3 regions of the Pseudoalteromonas sp. c7(2019) genome follow, and region 1 is predicted to be linked to each of the others. Evidence: predicted binding sites of a transcription regulator. Region 1 holds the regulator's gene; each other region holds the start of a gene.
What was found. Region 1 encodes sigma-54, which starts transcription at its own class of promoters, with help from an activator protein. Its sites were predicted from a motif close to GTTGGCACGNNNNTNGNNT; they were not measured.
Positions count from the first base shown of each region.

Region 2: the regulator sigma-54 is predicted to act here: its motif matches at 2,146-2,164, upstream of GQR38_RS02130 (CsbD family protein).
Region 3: the regulator sigma-54 is predicted to act here: its motif matches at 1,718-1,736, upstream of GQR38_RS15150 (BON domain-containing protein).

Region 1 is NZ_WTKS01000003.1:322,823-327,042, reverse strand. Features, by position in the region: gene rapZ (RNase adapter RapZ) at 1-460, opposite strand, end outside; gene ptsN (PTS IIA-like nitrogen regulatory protein PtsN) at 479-931, opposite strand; gene hpf (ribosome hibernation promoting factor) at 936-1,223, opposite strand; gene GQR38_RS05180 (RNA polymerase factor sigma-54) at 1,250-2,749, opposite strand; gene lptB (LPS export ABC transporter ATP-binding protein) at 2,819-3,544, opposite strand; gene lptA (lipopolysaccharide transport periplasmic protein LptA) at 3,541-4,086, opposite strand; gene lptC (LPS export ABC transporter periplasmic protein LptC) at 4,076-4,220, opposite strand, start outside.
Region 2 is NZ_WTKS01000002.1:55,306-59,525, forward strand. Features, by position in the region: gene GQR38_RS02125 (molybdopterin cofactor-binding domain-containing protein) at 1-1,832, shown strand, start outside; gene GQR38_RS02130 (CsbD family protein) at 1,901-2,098, opposite strand; gene GQR38_RS02135 (group II truncated hemoglobin) at 2,379-2,792, shown strand; gene hrpB (ATP-dependent helicase HrpB) at 2,876-4,220, shown strand, end outside.
Region 3 is NZ_WTKS01000014.1:33,186-37,405, forward strand. Features, by position in the region: gene GQR38_RS15140 (hypothetical protein) at 1-505, opposite strand, end outside; gene GQR38_RS15145 (YqaE/Pmp3 family membrane protein) at 885-1,043, opposite strand; gene GQR38_RS15150 (BON domain-containing protein) at 1,116-1,682, opposite strand; gene GQR38_RS15155 (LiaF domain-containing protein) at 2,011-2,679, shown strand; gene GQR38_RS15160 (VOC family protein) at 2,718-3,134, opposite strand; gene suhB (inositol-1-monophosphatase) at 3,411-4,214, shown strand.

The DNA.
Region 1 (4,220 bases):
CTAAAATCTTTTCACGAATAGATTCAGCAAGTTGATGAACACTCAAATCAGTCGTGTCTATCATAAAGTCGGCGCGGGTGATTAATACATCAAGTAATTCTTTTTCTTTTTTGATGGCTAAATCAAGAGGCAACGAGTCAATTGATAGTGGGTGTAATCTACGAGTTTCAGAAAAACGTTTGATCAATGTTTGATCGTCGCTATCTAAATAAAATAACGTAGGTTTTGCAAAGCCAGGCAAGTATTCAAGAATATCGTTAAATTCATCTTGTTGTTTAGGGATGTTACGCACATCAATGCTAACAGCAATTTTATCGTAGCTATCAGACACACTGCGAACTAATGAAGGAAGCAAGTTAACTGGAATATTATCTACGCAATAATAACCTAAATCTTCTACAACGCGTAAAGCAACCGACTTTCCAGAACCAGAACGGCCGCTTATGATAATTAACTCCATTTAACACCCTTTATAAAACTATGATTGATTGACAATAACTTGGTAAAGCTCAGTATCTGATTTTGCACTGCGTAACTGTTTACAAAAATCTTTGTTGTTTAGTTTATCAGCAATGGTTGCTAGAGTCTTTAAGTGCTGCTGGTTATCGCCATCTGGTACGATGAGTGCGACGAAAATATCAACAGGGCGATTATCGATCGCATCAAAATTTATTGGAGTTTCGCTAACGAGTACTAAAGCCAAAGGCTCTTCTGCACCGCTCATTCTTCCATGAGGAATGGCAATGCCACGCCCTATACCTGTACTACCCAATTTTTCTCTGCTCATTAAAGCATTAAGAATATCTTGTTGCGGTAAATACGGAAGTTTGTCGTGGGCAAGTTCGCTAATGAACTCTAAAATTCTTTTTTTGCTATTAAAAAGGACCGCAGCTTTGCTGCAGTCCTGGCATATAAGTGAGCTTAATTTCATCATATTAGTGTCGAGCAAGCTTCTCTTTGTGTTTAATTACTTGTCGATCGAGCTTGTCGATCAACGAGTCAATGGCGGCATACATATCTTGATGTTCTGTAGAGGCAAATAGCTCAGCACCGCTTACGTGTATGGTGGCTTCTGCTTTTTGATTTAATTTTTCTACATCGAGAATGACATGAACATTATTAATATGATCAGAGTGTCTTTCTAGCTTCGCAAATTTGGTATTAATATAGTCTCTTAGTGAATCGGTTAATTCTACGTGACGACCAGTTAAGTTTAGTTGCATAAGCATTACCCTCTTTTTTTTGCGTCTTAAATCAAACTTTTACGCTGATTTGACGGTGGAATAGCCAGAGATTCGCGGTATTTTGCGATTGTACGTCTCGCTACTTTAATTCCTTGCTCAGCCAATATATCCGCTATTTTGCTATCACTCAATGGTTTTGCTGAGTTTTCTGCTGCGATTAATTTTCGGATAAGCGCACGGATTGCTGTAGATGAACATTCACCACCGTTTTCGGTGCTTACATGGCTTGAGAAAAAGTATTTAAGCTCAAATATACCACGGGGTGTGTGCATATACTTTTGGGTTGTTACGCGCGAAATTGTTGATTCGTGCATTTCTACCATTTCAGCAACATCATTTAAAACCATTGGTTTCATGGCTTCAGGACCGTGTTCAAAAAAGCCTTGTTGTTGCTTAACAATACAATTTGTTACTTTTAATAGCGTGTCGTTTCTACTTTCTAAGCTTTTAATAAACCATTTAGCTTCTTGTAAATGCGAGCGAATAAACTGGCTGTCACCACTGGATTTTACAGTGCGAGACATTGCAGCGTATTGGCTATTAACACGAATTTTAGGCATGCTATCTGGGTTTAACTCAACAACCCAGCGGCCTTTAATTTTTTTAACTGACACATCAGGAATAACATACTCAGATTCTTCTCTTACAATAGTATCTGCAGGTTTAGGGCTAAGAGTATGTATTAATGTCATTACTTCTTTAAGCTCTTCTTCTTTGAGCTTAGTTTTCTTCATTAATGTACGATAGTCACGAGCAGCTAATAAATCAATATGCTCGGTTAAAATCATTTTTGTTTCATTAATGTAAGGTGTTTCTTTATCAAACTGGTTAAGCTGAATACACAAACACTCTTGTAAGCTACGTGCAGCAATGCCTACTGGATCAAACAGTTGGATGCGTTTTAATACAGCTTCAATTTCATCAAGTTCGACTTCGTTATCATCTTCGTTTTCTTGATTAAAGCTTTCTAAAATCTCTTCGCAGCTTAGTGTTAAAATACCTGAATCATCGACGGCTTCTACAATAGCAATAGCAATAGCTTCGTCTGTAGGGCTAAATGGCGTTAGTTGTAACTGCCACATTAGATACTCATGGAGCGTTTCAGTAGAGGCGCCTTGGTATATTGATTCGTCTTCAGGCATCGGACCCGATGATGCTGCTGGAGCGGCACTCATGTACTCATCCCAACTAACATCCATAGCCATGTCGTCACTTAGCGTGTCTTTTGCAAGTGCTTCACCACTATCTTGTTCGTATTCGCTTGGAGCATCATCGGCAGATGCGCTAACAGTTATGTCATCTGTATCTGCTTTTTGCTCGTTTTTACCTGCAGCGTCTTCTGAATAGTCTGCTTCTTCAACCTCTAATAGCGGGTTGCTGTCGAGAGCTTCTTGTATTTCTTGCTGGAGATCCAATGTACTGAGTTGCAACAAACGAATAGCTTGTTGCAGCTGTGGAGTCATTGTAAGTTGCTGGCCCATGCGCAGCTGTAGTGATTGCCTCATGTATCTCTAACAATCCTTTTATGTTGTTATAATTAATACTAGCAGATGCTTAAAGACATGGCGTAAATGTTACAGCCTAAATTGCTCGCCTAAGTAAACATCGCGTACTGTTTTATCATTTAATACGTGTTCTGGAGTACCTGATGCAATCAGCTCCCCATGAGAAACAATGTAGGCTTTTTCACAAACATCAAGGGTTTCTCTTACGTTATGATCGGTAATTAATACACCAATCCCACGATTTTTAAGATGTTCTATTATTTTCTTTATATCTAATACCGAAATCGGGTCAACACCTGCAAATGGTTCATCCAGTAATATAAATTTAGGATCTGCTGCCAGCGCACGTGCTATTTCAACACGACGACGTTCGCCACCCGACAATGCCATACCTTGGCTATCACGAATGTGTTGTATGCTAAATTCATCTAATAATTTATCGAGAGTGTCTTCTCTAGCTTGTTTATTTAACTCTTTGCGCGTTTCTAAAATGGCCATTAAGTTTTGATAAACAGTCAGCTTTCTGAATATTGAAGACTCTTGCGGTAAGTAGCCAATGCCTAATCTAGCACGACTATGCATAGGTAAAAGAGTAATATCGTTATCGTCTATCGATATTTTACCTTTGTCGCTAGGTACAAGTCCTACTATCATATAAAACGTGGTGGTTTTACCTGCGCCGTTAGGGCCAAGTAAGCCAACAATACTGCCAGCTTTGACTTCAAGGCCGACGTTTTTTACAACTTCACGGCCTTTATAGCTCTTTGCTAATAGCTCTGCTTTTAATGTGCTCATGGTTGACCTTTGTCGCTTTTTTTACTTTTTTTAGTCTCGATTGGTACTAAAATTGTGTGAACGCGGTCAGTTGAGTTTTCATCTTTTTCGGCACTGATTAGCTGCTGCTCTATATCGTAGGTAATGCTTTTAGCATTTATTTTTTGTCCCGCTTGCGATACTTGTGCATTACCAACAAGCGTTAAAAAACGCTTAGATACATCATAACGCACTTCGTCAGCACTGGCGCTCATAGTCGTGCCATCTGATTGCTTTTCTTCAAAGTGCGCAGGGCTACCTGTAGCAATTAATAATTGTTTATTATCACCAAGTTCATCGCGTTTATGTACTTCTAAGCGGTCGGCTGTGATACGGCGGTTACCGTGAATAATTTCAACGTTTTTCTCAAAAATCCCGACATTAGCTTTTAATTGACCTTCTTGCTTATCGGCGCTTATTGAAATTTGATTTGCAGTCGGTTGCGTGTTTTGCTCTGCAGCACTACTATTAAACGCTAGTATAAGTGTAGGAATAATAAGTGATTTTAATATTTTATTGGTCATAATATATGGTTCGCGTATGGTTAATTAGTTTTATCACTTCGGTTTTTAAGTCGGCTTCTAGGCCTTTACCAGTGATTTTTAAATTGGGTCCAGTGATGATAACGGGTTGCTCCGAACGCATTGTTAATAGCTTT
Region 2 (4,220 bases), on a different contig from region 1:
GGAAAGTTGATCCACGAACCTGTACTGCTAATCAACACGTTGTTACACACAGCTCAGGTAAATCGCTTACTTATAAAGATTTAATCGACTTAGCGCTTACAATAACGCCACCAGAAGCTGACAAACTAACGCTTAAAACACGCAAAGAATGGCGTTATATTAATACCGGCATGGCGCACATAGATTTAGCCGATTTAGTAACAGGTAAAGCTATATTTGCAGCCGATGTACGCGAACCACAAGCGCTGGTGGCTATAATTGAACGCCCGCCGGTAGTAGGCGGTGTTGTTAAGTCGTTTGATGCCAGTGCTACAAAAGCGATAAACGGCGTTATAGATGTTATTGAAATACCTGCACCAAAAGGCGCACCGCAGTTTCAGCCAAAAGGTGGCATTGCGATTATAGCTAAAAACACATGGGCTGCATGGCAAGGGCGTAAAGCATTAAAAGTCGTGTGGGATGATGGCAAAAATGGCGATTACAATTCAGAAGAATTTAAAAAGTCATTATTACAAACAGTACAAACTCCACAGGCAAACATACGTGATAAAGGCGATGCCATGGGCGTGTTGGCTAAATCGAGCAATAAATTGGTAGCTGATTATTACGCACCGCATCTTGCTCAAGCACCAATGGAGCCGCCTTGTGCAACAGCTATGTACAACAAAGACAGTGTTGATATATGGGCTGCTACGCAAAATCCACAAGCCGATATGAAAACAGTGGCGGCAATGCTTGGCATGGATGAGAGCAAAATTAATGTTCACGTTACCATGTTAGGAGGCGGTTTTGGGCGTAAGTCAAAACCTGACTTTTCAGCAGAAGCAGCTTACCTTTCAATGAAAGTAGGCAAACCTATTCGTGTGCAATGGACGCGTGAAGACGACATACAACATGGTTTTTACCATGCGGTTTCGGCTCAGCACATTGAAGCATCGCTAGATAAAAATGGCGCTATAGAATCTTATTTACACCGCACCGCGTTTTCACCGATCACCTCTACCTTTTCAGAAGGGGCGACTACGCCAGGAAGCTTTGAACTGCGCTTAGGATTTACCGATAACCCTATTAACACACCTAATATGAAGTTAGAAAACGGTGATGCGCCTGCTAAAGCACGAATTGGTTGGATGCGTTCTGTATCAAATATTTTTCATGCCTTTGCTATTCAGTCATTTATTGGTGAAGCAGCGCACAAAGCCGGTCGCGACCAAAAAGACTATTTACTAGACACTATAGGTCCGAGTCGTATTGTTGATGTAACAGAGCAAAATGCTACATACGATAATTACGGTGGCGATAAAGCGGTTTATCCTCTAGATATTGGCAGACTGCGCCATGTTATTGAAAAAGTAGCTGACATGAGTAAATGGGGGCGAGAGCTTCCTAAAGGTCGAGGTTTAGGCATAGCAGCACACAGAAGCTTTTTAACTTATGTAGCTACGGTAGTTGAAGTAGAAGTGTCGGATGCTGGCGATTTAAAAGTAATTAAGTCGTGGGTTGCCATTGATGCGGGTACGGTTGTAAACACCGACACCGTTAAAAACCAAACCCAAGGTGGCTCTATTTACGGTATTACAACTGCAATCAGCGATGGTATTACCTTTGATAAAGGGCGCGTACAGCAAAGTAATTTTCATGATTATCGCGTACCGCGTATGAGCGACGCACCTCTTGAGATTGACGTTGAAATTGTACAAAGCGATGCACCACCAGCAGGGGTAGGCGAGCCGTCTACACCAGTTTATGCGCCAGCATTATGTAATGCTATTTTTGCAGCGTGCGGAAAGCGTATTAGGCAGTTACCGATTGGTAACCAATTAAAAGCGTAGCTAAATAACCTACAGCTTAAACAAAAAAACCGCCAAATGGCGGTTTTTTTAAAAGCGGTTAACGCGGTTTAACGACCTTTTTCAAACTCATCAACTTCACGCTCTGCTTCTTCTTTAGATTTACCGTATTGCTGCTGAATTTTACCAACTAGCTCTGTACGGCTACCTTCAATTTTATCTAAATCGTCGTTGGTAAGATCGCCCCATTTTTGTTGAGCCTTACCTTTAAGTTCTTTCCAATTACCTTCGATACGATCGCTGTTCATAAGTTTATCCTTACTTTAGGTTAGTGAATTAACTGTCAGTTATAAAGTAGCAAGCCTTGTACCAAGGAATAATAATGGTTTTATTGTTTTTATTATCAGTTGGTTATATTTTTATGTTGAGCGATTTTGTTTTTAATATTGCGCTATTTATTAAAAAATATACATAGCAGCCTGTAATTATTGCTGACATAAGTTACGCCGCTTTGATGTAACTCATTCTTAAATTTTTGTTTTAAGCTAATATGCAGGTATTAAACAAAGTAGTTAACCTGAGTGAGTTATGAATACAAAAACGTGTGAATACGGAGTGGGTGACTGCTCATACAAAATGGCAGGTGAGTTAGCAGGTATTACACAATTGGTGAATGCGTTTTACGATAATATGGACGCTTTAAAAGAGGCTGAGCATATAAGGAGTATGCATTCAAAAGACTTATCGGCATCACGTAAAAAGCTCGCTTATTTTTTGTCGGGCTGGTTAGGTGGTCCTAAATTATACGCTGAACATTTTGGCAGTATTAACATTCCTCAAGCGCATAAACATTTACATGTAGGAATTGAGCAAAGTGATGCATGGCTTTTGTGCATGCAAAAAGCGGTTGATGAGCAACCTTATGAAGCACCATTTAAAATTTACTTAATGCAGCAATTACGAGTGCCTGCAGAGCGAATTAGATTAGTATCGGGTAGTTAATAGCAATTATTAATAAACATCAACCGCAGCTAGGCTTTGGTTTTTTGTTACAATGCCTGCAAAGCAATTTAGGGTAAATAGCTGTGCTGCCTGTTCAAGACATATATCAACAACTCGTTACTACATTACAAAGTAATCCTATTACGTTATTACAAGCGCCGCCTGGTGCGGGTAAATCTACGTGGTTGCCGCTGCAACTAATGCGCGATGGGCATTTTAAACGTATTGTAATGCTAGAGCCTCGCCGTTTAGCTGCTCGTAATATTGCCAGCTACCTAGCAAAGTGCCAAAACGAGAGTGTTGGGCAAAGTGTGGGCTTGCGGATTAGGGGCGAGAGTAAAGTAAGCGCTAATACGCTTCTTGAAATAGTTACCGAAGGCATGCTAACGCGCATGCTGCAAAACGATCCCGAATTAAGCGATATTGATTTACTGATATTTGATGAATTTCATGAGCGTTCAATTGCAGCCGATACCTCACTTGCCTTTGCGCTCGAGACCCAAAGTGCGCTGCGTGAAGATTTAACCATTATGCTTATGTCGGCAACTCTTGATACTGAGCGTTATACAGCGTTTTTTGACTGCCCTGTAATTCAATCAAGCGGTCGCAGCTACCCAATAGACGAAGTATACATACCCATAAAAGATGAAAGCCGTTGGCTTGATGCAATTCCTACCATAATAAAACAAGCACTTAATGAGCAAACAGGCAGTGCGTTGGTATTTTTACCTGGGCAATTTGAGATACTACGCGTGCAGCAAGCACTTAGCGATTTACCCAGTAACTGCCAAGTTGCAACGTTATTTGGCGAGCAAGATAAAACCAATCAGCAAGCTGCTATTGCTCCTGCACCAAACGGCATGCGCAAAGTAGTGCTTACCACCAATGTAGCCGAAACCAGTTTAACTATTGAAGGCATACGCATTGTAATTGACAGCGGCAAGCGCCGTGCAGCTACCTTTAATTTAAAAACAGGGGTTACTGAGCTCACAACACAAAGTATATCGCGCTCGTCTGCTGTGCAACGTGCAGGGCGTGCAGGGCGAATAGAGCCGGGCATTGTTTATCGAATTGGCTCAAAGCAAACCTTTGAGCGACGTAATAGCCACGACAATCCCGAAATACTCACATCAGACATAAGCCAACTTATGCTTGAGGCAAAGCAGTGGGGAGCCAGTATTGATGAGCTAACCTTGCTCGATAAGCCCACTGAGCAACAATGCGAGCAAGCAAGTAACCTGCTCAACATGCTTGAAGCTATTGATAGCAAAGGTAAGCTCACACCGCTTGGCAGTAAAATGTTAGGTTTTGGTGCTGATATTCGTTTGGCGCATATGCTATTAAAAGCACAAATACTTGATGACCAACTCCCTGGTATTTTTAGGCTCGCTATTTATTTAGTGGCATTACTTGAGAGCCGAGTAAACA
Region 3 (4,220 bases), on a different contig from region 1:
AACGCTCTACTTTTTTAAGTAAAGCTAACATATATGTGTAGGCATACAAGGCTGTAAAAAATATGCTTGGGGCTACTGTAAGTGCCAAATTAGGTGTCTGATTAATTACATTCACCATAATCACTAAGCTCGATTGAACAGTAATCGGAATAATAGGCGCAAAAAGTACACCTGCTATTTTTTTGTTACCTAAATACGAGGCGCTAGAGTTAATTGCATTATTGAAGCTTTGTCGTATTGCTACGTTTTGTGGTGTTTTAGAATGAAACATACAAATAATTGGAGTTACAAACGCAAGCGTTACATAACTAGACTTATACTTGTTGACGACCTTTTCTAAAATAAAAGTAAAAAACAGCGTTACAAATCCACTATACAAACCTTGTACTAATGCAGCTTGAAACGTGACAGATTTAGCAATATCTGCCGAACTATTTGCCCAGTAGGCCCAACTAAAATAAAAAACGAATGACACAACGCCTGACAGTATAAGTCGAATATTCAATTAGCTACCTCAATATGCGTAAAAACTTGGTTTAATGATAACACTAGAAGTGATGGTAATATTGCCACTTAATAATAGAGTAATTAATCGCGTATTGTAGATATATAAACAAACTAATGTTAAAGACTTCCTAAATGGCATCAATACAGAATCAGAACACTGCTGTTAGTTAGAAAGCTTAATTGAAGTAAACGATAGGTGTGGCTGAGGGAATGTTGGGAGTGAGTTACAAGAAATAAATCACTTAGTTTGAGTCAATTAAAAATTAGATTTTGATAAAAAATATTTACTTTAAAAACTGATATTGTGAGCCGATCAGTACTGAAGTTTTTATTTAGTTAAACCTCAGTAGTCGGCTTACACAATATATAATCTGTCATTATTTTTTCGCAATAATGTAGATTGCATGTATTAACCCTGGGAAATAACCTAACAGTGTTAATACAATATTTAACCAAAAATGCATACCTAAGCCAACTTGCAAAAATACACCTAATGGCGGCAATAAAACTGAAAGTATTATACGAATAATATCCATGATTAAACTCCATTTAAATTAAGCATTAAAAAGGCGTAAAGCCCAGTGTTAGTGGGCCTTAACTATACTGTGTTATTCAGCAATAATAGATAGTTTATCAACTACGTCACGAACATCTTCAGCATTTTTAGCAATTTTAACTGCTAGCTGCTTTTCAGCTTCAGACTCTACTGAGCCATTCAGAGTTACTATACCGTTGTCGGTATCAACATCGATGTCTGTACCACCAACTTCTGAATCAAACAGGAAGCGAGTTGTGATTACAGTGGTGATTTTAGCGTCCGTTAAGTCGTTATCATCATCGTCCATCATGTCTTTGCTTCTATCTTTTGTGTCCATGCTTTTAACAACGGTAAGGCTGTTTTCAACATCAGATACGCCATCTAGGCTAAGTACAAGTTCTTCTGCTAGCTCTTTATCAAGCTCGCTATTAACTTTACCTGTAAGTACTACCTTGCCATTTTTTACATCAGTGTTAATGTCAAAGTTGTTTAGATTAGTGTTCATAAGTAGAACTGTTTCTGCCTTACCATCAATCCAAGCATCTTTACTTTCGTTTTCCCAGCTGTTTGCTTGGGCACCCATAGCCGTAGTACCAAGAACTAGAGCTGCGATAATAGATTTGTTAAATGTTTTCATAATCTTTCTCCTTTTGATTAAAGACACTTTAACTAATGCGAGCTTTAGGCCAACTTTATTTATATATACATTTCAATAACTTGATGTAATTTTGGGATAAGGCACTATCTATAGCTGTGTAACTATTTACAGGCTACTCGGTAAAACTTTCTCAAATAGTGAAAATAACTAGATAATTGCATTTTTGGTTAATCTATCGTTAATATAACAAAACATAAAACATCATTTAAAATTAAATCATTGATAATTAAGGTTATTATATTTGGTGCGTGCTTTGCATATAAACATCAAGAGCTGTATTAATAGTAAATATAATAAGGAATGCCCCATGTCTGTAAAAGTCGAAGACCGCCCAATAGAGCAAGTACGCGAACAAGTAATTGATCAATTAATTTATAATTACAGTCATGGGGTTATTTCTGTTGATGCATTTGAGAGACGCTTAGATAACGCGATGGATGCACCTAATAACGAAGCTCTTTTAGCCTTAGTAGAAGATTTAACACTTAATACTGATCAGCAATATAAAGCAGAAAAACAATCGCAATTTACACCACATTATAGTGCACAACAAAACAGTGATGATGATTTTACATTACGCAGCATTTTAGGCTCTAACGAGCGAAGCGGTCAGTGGGTCGTGCCAAAGAATATATATTTGAGTAACTTTATGGGATCGGTGGTGCTAGATTTTACCGATGCCATTTTTGCGCATCAAAATGTAACTATTCACGTTAACTGTATTTTTGGTAGTGATGAGATTTACGTACCAGAGCATGTAAATGTAGTGTCTAAAATGTTTTGTATTTTAAGTAGTCTTGAAAATAAATCTGTGTCGCTTAACAAACGCCAAGGTCCTACTATTCATATTGAAGGAAAGGCAGTTATGGGATCGGTTGAAGTAAAAATAAAGCGCACAATTAAAGAAAAATTTATGAGCTTTGCAAATGAGCTAAAAACCCAGTTTGGCACCGGTAATAATAACCGCTCACTATAATTGAGTAGCAGCACTTTAGCGTGCTGCTTAGTATTTTATTATAAATCGTTATTTCGCTCGCTTGGTACATCACTTAAATACTCTACAAATTCCACCTCAAACCCGGCGGGATCAATAAAGTAGACATTCTTTCTGAAAGGATTCTCGCTACCTTGCTTGCTTACTGTAAAACCCACTTTATTTAAGCGCATTACTACTGCGCTTAAATTATTAGTTACATAAGCAAAGTGTGCAAAACCAATTTGATGGCCCGATAAGTTTCTGTTTTCACCCTCACCATGATCGCTTATCGCAATGTAATGCGTGTCATCTCCAAAGTGTACCCAGCGTCTTGGTTTTCCATGCCAATCGCCTCTGCCCTCACTTCTAATCGACCAATGTGGAAATACAGCGCGATAAAATTTAAGCATACTATCTATATCACTCGCGACTAAGTTTACGTGCTCTAAATACATAATGTTGTCCTATCAATTAAGTTAGGGGCACGATAAAACCTCAAGCTAACTTTAGGTAAAGCGTTATTTAAAATTAATTCAATTTAATTAACACACAAAGGAACATAATGACTTATTAATTGCTCATTATTATTTTTTAAAAATATAGACATTTTTCAATCTTGTATAAAAAACAAACATAAGTATTTGGGGTTTATTGTTTACTTTATGTCAAAAGTCGCTAAAATACGCCGGCTGAAATATATAAACGTTCTTTTACAACCCAAAGGTAATACCATGCATCCAATGTTAAACATTGCGGTTCGCGCTGCGCGCAACGCAGGCAAAATTTTACTTCGCGCAAGTGAAGATTTATCAAAAGTTGAAGTGCAACAAAAAGGCGCTAACGACTTAGTAACTAACATTGATAAAGAAGCCGAAGCCGTAATTCGTGACACTATTTTACAGTCTTACCCTACTCACTCTATTGTTGGTGAAGAATTAGGTGAGCATAAAGGCAAGGATGATGATTACCAATGGATTGTAGATCCTATCGATGGAACAACTAACTTCATCAAAGGTATCCCTCATTACGCGGTTTCTATCGCACTTAAAGTTAAAGGTCGTTTAGACCAAGCTGTTATTTATGATCCAATTCGTGGTGAGCTTTTCACTGCATCTCGCGGTCAAGGCACTCAGTTAAACAGCAAACGTCTACGTGTTAGCAAAACTACGGTTCTTGCAGGCACTGTACTTGCTACTGGTTTCCCTTTCAAAAACAAAAACCACATGGATGCATACACTGAAGCGTTTAAAGCATTATTTGTACACACTGCAGACATTCGCCGCGCAGGTTGTTCTGCTTTAGATATGGCATACGTTGCAGCTGGCCGTGTTGATGGATTTTTTGAAATTGGTTTAAAACCTTGGAACTCTGCTGCAGGCGAACTTATGGTTAAAGAAGCGGGCGGTATGGTTGTAGATTTCGCTGGTGGTAATAACTATAACCACAGCGGCAATATTATCTGTGGTTCACCAAAATTGACTCAAGCAATTATTCGTGAAATTCGTCCAGTACTAACTGAGTCGTTACTTCGCTAATTTGAT